DNA from 2 places in the Paenibacillus sp. V4I5 genome. Region 2 is predicted to be linked to the other one. Evidence: a T-box and tRNA genes for the amino acid it is inferred to sense, from the RefSeq annotation. Region 2 holds a T-box; the other holds one or more tRNA genes.
What was found. A T-box is a leader RNA that pairs with one kind of tRNA and senses whether it is charged. The one in region 2 lies ahead of tyrS (tyrosine--tRNA ligase), so its partner is inferred to be a tRNA-Tyr.

Region 1 (5,590 bases), 1.6 Mb from region 2:
AGTTTGCCAAATATATCATTGGTTTAATTTAGATCATGAGGAGCTTGGCAAATTTGGTTAATTAAAACAAACTCATAATCTTTGTTAATTTGGAAATAATTGTACTGGGGTGATTTCATCCTATAGGAGGTTCAGACAAATGGTTTGGAGTCAGTGGTCGTTAGATCGTGTCATCATTTTCTTGGTTGGAGTAACCTATCTCTTCATATGGGTCCAGGTGACCTTATCGCATTATCGACAAAACTTTCATAACAAATTTATGTGGGGTCCGGTTATCCTGGCTCTTGTTATTAGTTTCGTCTCCATCATCAGTACACTGCTAAATAGCAAAGGCTGGTATATAGTGACCCATATCTGCTTCTGGCTTGGTGTCATTCAAGGAATAATCGGCTTTATTTTTCACATCAAGGGTGTTCAGAAACGGGTAGGCGGCTTAGCATTACGTAATTTTCTTACGGGGCCGCCAGTGATGATGCCTTTACTATTTTCAGTCATTAGCATTTTTGGTCTTACAGCTATTTATGGAGGTTGACTTACCATGAAGAATCATACCTATTATCCGACCTACAACGTCATGGATGAACAAAAGGAATGGGATTCCCATACACGGTCTATTGTGACCTCCCGACTTCAGCGTGAACATTCGCACCGTTTTTTAACGCCAGTAGAAGCGGAAACATTACGGGTTTGGTGCGCTTTGCTGATGGATGATCATCGAGGAGATATTATTCAAGCGATTCTTACTCATATTGATCAAACGTTAGCAGAAAATAAAGGGGAAGGACAGCGCAAGGTCAATGTCCCCCCTCTTCAAAAACTCTTGCGTCAGGGACTTAAAGCTATTGACGAGGCTGGATGGATAGCCGATAGCCGACCTTTCTTCCAATTAGACGAAGCTGCTCAAAAGCAAATCATGCGCCAAATCAGCGATGCTAGCTACCCTCTAACAGAAGCGTGGGAGGGCATTCCACAAAAAGCACTGTTTCATAAACTCCTTCAATTAAGTGTAGAGGCCTATTACTCACATCCTTTAGTTTGGTCGGAGATCGGTTTTGGCGGCCCTGCCTATCCTCGTGGATATGTGAGAGCAGACCCTGGCCAACTTGATCCTTGGGAGGCAGTGAGGAAGCCATGAAGTGGAGACATGAACATGATGCTGTCGATATCGTAATTGTAGGTGCAGGTGCAGCAGGCGGTGTACTAGCCAAAGAGTTGAGTGAAGCCGGCCTAAGTGTTGTTGTACTCGATGCTGGCCCTTGGCGGGATCCTCAGAAGGATTTCGCTAGTGACGAGCTGAGTATGCGGAGTTTAGCATGGGAGGATACTCGTATTGTTGATGGGACAGAACCATTTGGAATGGGGAGCCACCATTCGGGTAGGGGAATAGGCGGCGGGACGCAGAACTTTACCGGTGTTTTTTTACGCTTCCATGAATCAGATTTCAAAACAAAGTCCATTGACGGCGTAGGTGAAGATTGGCCCATTCACTACAAAGATCTTGAGCCCTACTATAGTAGAATCGAAAAAGAAATAGCTGTTTCCGGACCGAAACATTTCCCCTGGGGAAATTTCAATGGGCCTTACCCTTATCCAGAGCGCGACCCCCTAAGTCCTAATGCTTATTTATTTCAAAAGGGCTGCGAAGCACTTGGTATTCAATCCGCGGTTACACCGCTTGCTATTCTATCTGCTCCTTTTGAAGGTCGTCCTCCATGTACCAATCGTGGCTTCTGTATCGAAGGCTGTATGCCGAATGCCAAGTTTAGTACCTTGATCGTTCATATTCCTAAGGCCGTTCAAGCCGGGGCCGAAATTCTTCCTAATTGTATGGTTACACAAATTGAAGTCGATACACAGGGACATGTTAATGGTGTTCTCTTTGTTAACCAGGGAACCACCTACCGCCAACGTGCCAAAACGGTTATTTTATGCGCTCATGTTGTCGAGACCCCTCGCCTGCTGCTTCACTCAGCTACTCCTCAATTTCCTGACGGTCTAGCGAATTCCAGCGGCTGGGTAGGCCGTTCGATTATGACGCATAGCAGTAATGATGTCTACGCCAAATTTGAGCAAGAGGTTCGATTGTACAAAGGCACACCTGTGTTAGCCTCTACACAAGATTTCTATGAAACTGATCCGCACAGAGGCTTCGCACGTGGCTATACGATTCATTCTCATGGCTCGAGACCTATAGATATGGCTCAAGGGATCAGCAAAGCGTCTCACGAGCCCGTCTGGGGGCCACAGCTTAGGCAAATCATGCTGGATTACAACTATTATGGACGTTTAACCATGGTTGGTGAAGTGCTACCACAATGGGACAACCATATCTCCTTATCCGCTGAAAAAGATGAAAACGGAATGCCTCGTGCCTCCGTGACCTTCAATTATGGAGATAACGATCTTAAATTAATCGATCACGCTGTAGAGAATATGAAACTTATCCTCAAAGCAGCCGGAGGCGAGGTTGCCTACGTGGTATCTGATACACAGCATCTCATGGGCGGCTGCCGCATGGGGAATAATCCAGCTACCTCCGTCGTCAATTCTTACGGTCAAAGCCACGACATCCCGAATTTGTTCATTTGCGATGCGAGTCTCTTCGTAACCTCCAGTGGAGGGAATCCCACCAACACGGTCATGGCGCTTGCAGCTAGAACTGCCGATTATATTATTGAACTTGCTAGCTCTTAATTGGCAAGCTAGCTTCATGGTGAATTGCATTGCCTGTAGTTACTCATCTACAATGGAAGAGAGCTTTAGACAATGAAAGGAGAAGTGACCTCCATGGCTATCGCAGAATTCACCATTATCCCTATAGGAACAGCTACCACCAGTCTTAGCGGTTATGTTGCAGATCTGCACAAAGAACTAGAGAAACATTCCGATATCGCTTTTGAAATGACACCTATGGGTACCATTCTAGAGGGTCCCATAGATCGATTGCTTGAAGTCATTCGAGCCGTCCACGAAGTCCCTTTTACGAATGGTGCAGAGCGAGTCTCGACATCTATCAAAATCGACGATCGCCGTGACAAACCGGCCTCTATGAAGCAAAAAATGAAGTCCGTTGCAGACAAGTTGAAATAGAAAAAAGCATCCTGCTTATGGATGCTTTTTCTTTATGTAAGGGGCGAACTCTGCCTTTTGGAGATTATATAAAACAAAAAAAGACCTCGCGGCCTTCAACGTTTACTTATAAAAGTGAGTCATGTAGGATTCGAACCTACGACACCCTGATTAAAAGTCAGGTGCTCTACCAACTGAGCTAATGACTCAAGGTAAAATGGAGGCTGATGGATTCGAACCACCGAACTCGAAGAGAGCAGATTTACAGTCTGCCGTGTTTAGCCACTTCACTAAGCCTCCAGATGAGAGATAACCATGCTGCATTGTTGCAGCACAACCATCTCAATGGCTCGGGACGGAATCGAACCGCCGACACGAGGATTTTCAGTCCTCTGCTCTACCGACTGAGCTACCGAGCCTTATGTAATTGTCTTTAGCTTGTCCTAATTTACTAAAAAAAATAAATGGCGGAGCTGACGGGATTCGAACCCGCGGTCTCCTGCGTGACAGGCAGGCATGTTAGGCCACTACACCACAGCTCCAAACTATAAATGGTGCCGTCGAGAGGACTTGAACCCCCAACCTACTGATTACAAGTCAGTTGCTCTACCAGTTGAGCTACAACGGCATAAAGATAAAAATGGTGGAGGCTGACGGGATCGAACCGCCGACCCTCTGCTTGTAAGGCAGATGCTCTCCCAGCTGAGCTAAGCCTCCGACTGGATTGGTTTTATGATAGCGGCAGAGGGGCTCGAACCCCCGACCTTACGGGTATGAACCGTACGCTCTAGCCAGCTGAGCTACGCCGCCACATAAAAGGTATATATATTTGGAAACTGGCGGAGAGAGAGGGATTCGAACCCTCGCACCACTTACGCAGTCTAACCCCTTAGCAGAGGGTCCCCTTATAGCCACTTGGGTATCTCTCCAAGATATATATACACTCAGGAAATATTATTCCCTGAAAACTAGATACGAAACTTGCGTAAAGTAATTCATCTTAGGTTTATTGGTTAAGCCCTCGACCGATTAGTATTCGTCAGCTGCATGCATTGCTGCACTTCCACCTCGAACCTATCAACCTCGTCGTCTACAAGGGGTCTTACATACTGGGAAATCTCATCTTGAGGGGGGCTTCGCGCTTAGATGCTTTCAGCGCTTATCCCCTCCGTACATAGCTACCCAGCGATGCCTCTGGCGAGACAACTGGTACACCAGCGGTACGTCCATCCCGGTCCTCTCGTACTAAGGACAGCTCCTCTCAAATTTCCTACGCCCGCGACAGATAGGGACCGAACTGTCTCACGACGTTCTGAACCCAGCTCGCGTACCGCTTTAATGGGCGAACAGCCCAACCCTTGGGACCTACTTCAGCCCCAGGATGCGATGAGCCGACATCGAGGTGCCAAACCTCCCCGTCGATGTGGACTCTTGGGGGAGATAAGCCTGTTATCCCCAGGGTAGCTTTTATCCGTTGAGCGATGGCCCTTCCATTCGGTACCACCGGATCACTAAGTCCGACTTTCGTCCCTGCTCGACTTGTAGGTCTCGCAGTCAAGCTCCCTTATGCCTTTGCACTCTGCGAATGATTTCCAACCATTCTGAGGGAACCTTTAAACGCCTCCGTTACATTTTAGGAGGCGACCGCCCCAGTCAAACTGCCCACCTGACACTGTCCCCATACCGGATCACGGTACTAGGTTAGAACTCCGATACGATCAGGGTGGTATCCCAACGATGCCTCCACCCAAGCTGGCGCTCAGGCTTCAAAGGCTCCCACCTATCCTGTACAGATCGTACCAAAGTCCAATATCAAGCTGCAGTAAAGCTCCATGGGGTCTTTCCGTCTTGTCGCGGGTAACCTGCATCTTCACAGGTATTAAAATTTCACCGGATCTCTCGTTGAGACAGCGCCCAAGTCGTTACGCCATTCGTGCGGGTCAGAATTTACCTGACAAGGAATTTCGCTACCTTAGGACCGTTATAGTTACGGCCGCCGTTTACTGGGGCTTCAATTCATAGCTTCGGGCTTGCGCCCTAACCACTCCTCTTAACCTTCCAGCACCGGGCAGGCGTCAGCCCGTATACTTCGCCTTGCGGCTTCGCACAGACCTGTGTTTTTGCTAAACAGTCGCTTGGGCCTTTTCACTGCGGCCCCCTCGGGCTATTCACCCTACCGAGGCACCCCTTCTCCCGAAGTTACGGGGTCATTTTGCCGAGTTCCTTAACGAGAGTTCTTCCGCGCGCCTTAGAATTCTCTTCTCACCCACCTGTGTCGGTTTGCGGTACGGGCACCTTCGCCTGGCTAGAAGCTTTTCTTGGCAGTGTGAACTCATGACCTTCGGTACTTAAATTTCCCTCCCCATCACAGCCCAGCCTTACGATGTGCGGATTTGCCTACACATCAGCCTCACTGCTTGGACGAGCATCCATCAGCTCGCGTCACTATCCTTCTGCGTCACTCCATTGCTCATAACGGCTACGGTGGTACAGGAATTTCCACCTGTTGTCCATCGACTAC
Region 2 (5,590 bases):
AGACCGGTGACCAACTATGGTTGGAGCAAAATATAGCTATTCTCGAACAATGCCTGCAAAGCATGTTGAATAGGGATAACCCTGATCCTAGTCTGCGTAACGGCATCATGGCGCTGGATAGCACGCGTACGATGGGGGGAGCGGAGATTACCACGTATGATAGTTTGGACGTATCCTTGGGGCAAGCTCGTAACAACATTTATTTGGCTGGTAAGTGTTGGGCGTCTTACTTGGCTATGGAGCGTATTTTCAACCGTTATGGCCGTGATAAAATCGCGCGAATTGCCGGAGACCAAGCGCTGAAGTGCGCAACCACGCTTGTTGGTTATGTGACCGAGGATGGGTACATTCCGGCTGTTGTTGGTGAAGGTAATGATTCTCGCATCATCCCGGCTATTGAAGGTCTTGTCTTCCCTTACTTTACTGGCTGTAAAGAAGCACTCGATGAAAATGGCCGCTATGGCTTTTACATTCAAGCGCTGAAGAAGCATCTCACAACGGTGCTCGTAGCTGATGTGTGCTTGTTCCCTGATGGCGGTTGGAAACTTTCATCCACAAGCAACAACTCATGGCTGAGTAAAATATATTTGTGTCAATTTGTAGCACGGCAAATTCTGGGGCTTCCCTGGGAAGCGCAAGGAACTGCAGCTGATGCTGCGCATGTCACCTGGCTCACGCATCCGCAGTTGTCGTTTTGGAGCTGGAGTGATCAAATCATATCCGGGGAAATTCAAGGAAGTAAATATTACCCACGCGGTGTAACTAATATCCTCTGGCTGCTAGAGGATAATTATCACACAGTCTAGAAAACTGGGAAGAAGAAGGAAGTGCAGGAACAGAAGAACAGAAGAACCCAAGATCAAGAGATTAAACCTCTTGGTCACTAGGAGTTTAGGAGTCTATAAGAATAAGAATCTCCATTTGGATCAAAACTTCCCTTCTTATAAGTAAATAGGTATGATTGTTGTAGTAAATACAACAATAACCCCCTTCAGAAGGATAGAAGGTGAAAGATGTTGTACGCCATACAACAATTTCCATTAAATCGAGTGAAATAAGCCCCATTTAAGCAAATCTGTTGCACTTTCTACAACTCTGGATCGCTTTAAACACGAACGTGAAGAAAATTGTTGTACGTTTTGCAACTTGATGGGTTCTATTCACATCTACAAAAACAATAAGCGAGCCAAACGTTTGTAATATCAAACGTTTGGCTCGCTCAATTTTATACGATTTATTCTTGATTCGTCGGTTCGTTCCGATAATCGTCTTCACCTGGGTAGTCCCGCTTAATACCTTCATGCAGCTCCCGATTCTCGTAAGAAAATTGGTTAGGCGGACGTTGATCTTCTCGCCAGGGTTTACTTTTTCCGAGTGATTCTGTGTTTAGGCTTGTGCCATATGGACCCTCGGGAAATTCTTCGGGAATTAAGTCATTGCGCTGGGACTCGACTGTCTCCAAATCGGTGAAAGCGTCACGGTACTCAGGAATAAAGCCTTTAGTGTGACTGTACTTGTCGTTAGGGAACTTATCACTCATGGATAAAGCCTCCTTATCAGGTTGCTATGCTTTTTCCAGTGTCCCCCGCAGACAGCTTAAATATCCGTAAAATGAATGGAACCTATAATTTGCGACAAGAATTCATTAAGTTCTAGTGCTTGTTCCTCATTCAGTTTATACACATGTTCCAAATATCCTTCTTCAGCCAGATCATCTGGACCAATAACAGCGCTGCGTCCGGATTGCAAATCAATAACAAGCTTTTTGCCGAAATAACGGGATGTAGTCATAATTGCGAGATCAAATCGGTGCAGTGCGTTGCCAACGAAACAAACGAAACGCGTTGTTGTTTCTTCCTGATGGTCGTATAAAAAGTCATAATCAGACATGAGGGCCCTCCATTCTCTTTCTAGTATGCAACTCATTATAACCGAAAAATGCTCGTCAACAAAACATATCTTGCGCCCATCTGACAAACATGGTATGATTTGGATATTAGAAAAAGGGAAGCACCTTTTCAGCTAACAAGCTGAAGAGGTGCTTTTTCGTTTTTCTGAACCATTTTTAGTTATCGTTTGGAGGAGAAGGTATGAACATTGTATTTCTGAACACTTTGGAGAAAGAAGCGGGGGATCATCGCGTTACATCGGCCCAAGTGTCGATTGGGGAAGAACAAGGCATTTGGAATGTCTATTGGAATGAGCCTGATAGCGCTGGAAAAATTCAGCAAGATCAGTGGTATCAAGGGGTAAGCTGGGATGAGATGCTGAGTGCTTTCCGTCAGGGACTGCGGGATAAAGTACGTACCGGTTACCGTCCGCTTGTTAGTACGGATTTGGAATCAGCGCAGGGACTGTCAGGCAAAGCCAGAATGACTCAGATGCTGACTTACTACTGCGAAGAAAATCCAAGTGAGGAAGTGTACGAAACGCTCCGCGCATGGAGGCGTGAACAAGCTGCTCGTGAGGGGAAAGCACCGTATATTCTCGCCACGAACCGTGTGCTTCGCATGATCTCCGTCTTTCTACCCCAGAGCAAGGAAGAGCTGCAGCAAATTCCTGGCTTCGGTGAGCAGAAGACGACCATGTACGCGGCAGATGTGCTCAATCTCACCGCTGAGTATACACGTTCGAATGGCTTTCCTTTAGATTGGGTAGCTAAAAGCGTAGATACAGTAAAGTTTGAGGCTTGGCTCCACGCACAGAAGGAGCAAAAGCTGCGTACAGAGCTTGACCGTGAAGTTAGCAAGCGCAAGCTTCTTGAGATTGTTGCTGGCGGAGGAAGCTTGGCGGATTTGCAAGCAGTGCTAACCATGCCGCGCAGGGAACTGCTGCTTTGGGTAGAGGATTTGGAGCGAGAGGGATATGATATGGATCCGCTTGTGGAAGCAGAGCTTGCTTCGATCCCGGAAGAAGAGCAAATCAAAGCCTGGAACGCCTTTGAATCGGAAGGTGACCGCTACTTGAAGCCGGTGCTGCAACGCATTATCGGCACGGAGGAGCTCAAAGGCAAAGAACTTGACCGTGCCTATGAGTGGCTGCGCTTGCTTCGTTTGCGCTTCCGCAGGGAGAAGGAAAGGTTTGCTTCTCAAGCTGCAAGCTAGCTAGTATTGACATTGATTAGGATTATATGATTAAATGGTCAATAATCTAAATATCAATTAAAGCGATGACGAACATGGGCTATGCCCGAAGTAGGAGTAATGCCGCTGCTGCAGAGAGTCGGTGTAGGGTGCAAACCGATGCAAGTATGGCTCCGAATTACAGTTCTGAGTTGGTTAAGGGAACATGCTCGTCAGGGCATCAGTAGCTTTTACCCGGCATTCATTTGTCGTTATGTATCTAAGTGAAAGAGAATTTTGCGATTGAGACCGCGAACCCTTCTCTTTAATTAGGGTGGTACCGCGAGACAACCTTCTCGTCCCTTTGTGGACGTGCAGGTTGTCTTTTTTGTATTTATCATGATGAGGAGGATTAATACGATGTTGATATGGGATCAGCTTACTGAAGAACAGCAGCAGGAAGTGGAACGCCAACTGTTTATCATTAAACGAGGTGCTGCCGAAATTGTGCCCGAGGAAGCTCTCAAGCAAAAGATCATGCACGCAGTGGTTATAGGAAAGCCGTTAAAAGTGAAGCTTGGCTTAGATCCATCTGCACCGGATATTCATATTGGTCACACCGTTGTTTTGCAGAAGCTGCGTCAATTTCAAGATTTAGGACATGAGGTTCAACTCATTATCGGAGATTTCACAGGACGTATCGGGGATCCGACCGGAAAGTCAGAGACACGCAAGCAGCTGTCAGAGGAAGATGTTAAGCACAATGCGCAAACGTATCAGACGCAATTATCCAAAATATTGGATTTGACCAAGACGACCTTTTACTACAACTCATCTTGGCTTGGAGCGCTTAAATTCGATGATGTGCTGAAGCTAGCAGGTAAAGTAACGGTTGCACGCATGCTAGAGCGGGATGATTTTGCAAAAAGATACGCGGCTAACCAGCCGATTCATGTTCATGAGTTTTTCTACCCTTTAATGCAGGGCTATGACTCAGTTTCTCTTGAAAGTGACATTGAGCTGGGCGGAACGGATCAAACCTTCAATATTTTGATGGGCCGAACGCTCCAAAGTGCTTATGAGATGAAAGATAGTCAGGTAGCGATTCTGATGCCGCTGCTCGAAGGATTGGATGGTGTTCAAAAAATGAGCAAAAGCTTGCGAAATTACATTGGCATCGATGAGCTTCCTAGCGAAATTTTCGGCAAGACGATGTCGATTCCGGATTCGCTCATGACCAAATACTACGAGTTAACAACGACCATCTCAAATGAATCGCTGATTGATCTAAAACAAGGGCTAGAAGCAGGTGCCATCCATCCAAGAGATGCCAAGATGACTCTGGCCAAGGAATATGTGCAAATGTATCATGGTGTGCAGGCGGCAGAAGAAGCAGAACAGCATTTTATAACCGTGTTCCAAAAGCGAGCTTTGCCCGAAGACATCGAAGAAATGACTCTAAGCATCAGCCAACTGGAAGATGGTCAAATCTCCATCATTAAGCTTCTCGTTTTACTAGAACTGCAAGCTTCCAACGGGGAAGCAAGACGAAGTGTGGAACAAGGGGCAGTGAAAATCAATGAACAGAAAATCTCGCATATTCATGAACAAATAACCCCAAAGGATGGGGATATTATTCAGGTGGGAAAACGGAAATTCGTTAAAATTAAGCTGATTTAAACAGGACAAAAAGGGCTCCTTGATAGCAGCGTACTGCTTCAAGAAGCCCTCACTCTTTCTGCGTTCATAAGGTATCTACAGCCATTCTTTCTTACGAAATAGCACATACATGCCAATGCCTAATGCCGCCATAAAGACCAGCACGATCGAATCACCGTGTGCGATTTGCATGCCGAGAACATTATCAAAGTTCATCCCGAAAACACCGGTAATGAACGTCAAGGGCATGAATATCGTCGAGGTTGCCGTGAAGACGCGCATGATCTCATTCGCACGGTTAGCGACGCTAGACTGATAGGCTTCTCGTAAGTTGCCCATGAGATCGCGAAGCGTATCAAACGTATCCACGATCTTTACGGCATTTTCATAAATGTCTCCGAAATATTTTTGCAGCTGATGGTCAATCAGTCTAAGCTCTTTCTTGCCAAGTGTTCCAATTACATCACGCTGAGGAACTAGCACCTTTTTGAGCCATAGAATCTCGGAACGAAGACCGATAATTTCATTCAAATGCGACTTCTTCGTTGCCACCAGGATGTCTTCTTCCAGCTTTTCAATCTTGGCCTCGATACGGTCACCGACCGCCACATAATTATCGACGACAAGATCGACCAGATGATATAGGAAACGATCGGCGCTGTTTACTTCCTCTTCCCAGAGAAAAGGTTTCAAAGCTCGAAGTTCATTAATTTTTTGTCTAGTAACGGTGATAATGACATGTTTGCTTAGAAATAGATTAAGTGCGCGAAGAAAAATTTCTTCATCATCAAATCGAATACTATTAATAACGATAAAATAATGGGAATCGTAGAATTCAATTTTTGGACGTTGTTCCTCTTCGCTTAAGC

Region 1: it encodes a tRNA-Tyr, which carries the amino acid that the T-box ahead of tyrS (tyrosine--tRNA ligase) is inferred to sense. The anticodon was not compared.

The regions. Positions count from the first base shown of each region.
Region 1 is NZ_JAUSZB010000002.1:4,871,077-4,876,666, reverse strand. It holds gene QFZ78_RS24275 (hypothetical protein) at 140-532, shown strand; gene QFZ78_RS24270 (gluconate 2-dehydrogenase subunit 3 family protein) at 539-1,135, shown strand; gene QFZ78_RS24265 (GMC family oxidoreductase) at 1,132-2,694, shown strand; gene QFZ78_RS24260 (MTH1187 family thiamine-binding protein) at 2,788-3,090, shown strand; tRNA gene QFZ78_RS24255 (tRNA-Lys) at 3,206-3,278, opposite strand; tRNA gene QFZ78_RS24250 (tRNA-Tyr) at 3,288-3,369, opposite strand; tRNA gene QFZ78_RS24245 (tRNA-Phe) at 3,416-3,488, opposite strand; tRNA gene QFZ78_RS24240 (tRNA-Asp) at 3,535-3,611, opposite strand; tRNA gene QFZ78_RS24235 (tRNA-Thr) at 3,622-3,697, opposite strand; tRNA gene QFZ78_RS24230 (tRNA-Val) at 3,711-3,786, opposite strand; tRNA gene QFZ78_RS24225 (tRNA-Met) at 3,806-3,879, opposite strand; tRNA gene QFZ78_RS24220 (tRNA-Ser) at 3,907-3,998, opposite strand; rRNA gene QFZ78_RS24215 (23S ribosomal RNA) at 4,079-5,590, opposite strand, start outside.
Region 2 is NZ_JAUSZB010000002.1:3,229,007-3,234,596, reverse strand. It holds partial or broken gene QFZ78_RS16665 (glycoside hydrolase family 52 protein) at 1-806, shown strand, start outside; gene QFZ78_RS16660 (hypothetical protein) at 1,235-1,540, opposite strand; gene QFZ78_RS16655 (DUF3055 domain-containing protein) at 1,597-1,890, opposite strand; gene QFZ78_RS16650 (HRDC domain-containing protein) at 2,091-3,104, shown strand; T-box leader at 3,161-3,429, shown strand; gene tyrS (tyrosine--tRNA ligase) at 3,483-4,742, shown strand; gene corA (magnesium/cobalt transporter CorA) at 4,818-5,590, opposite strand, start outside.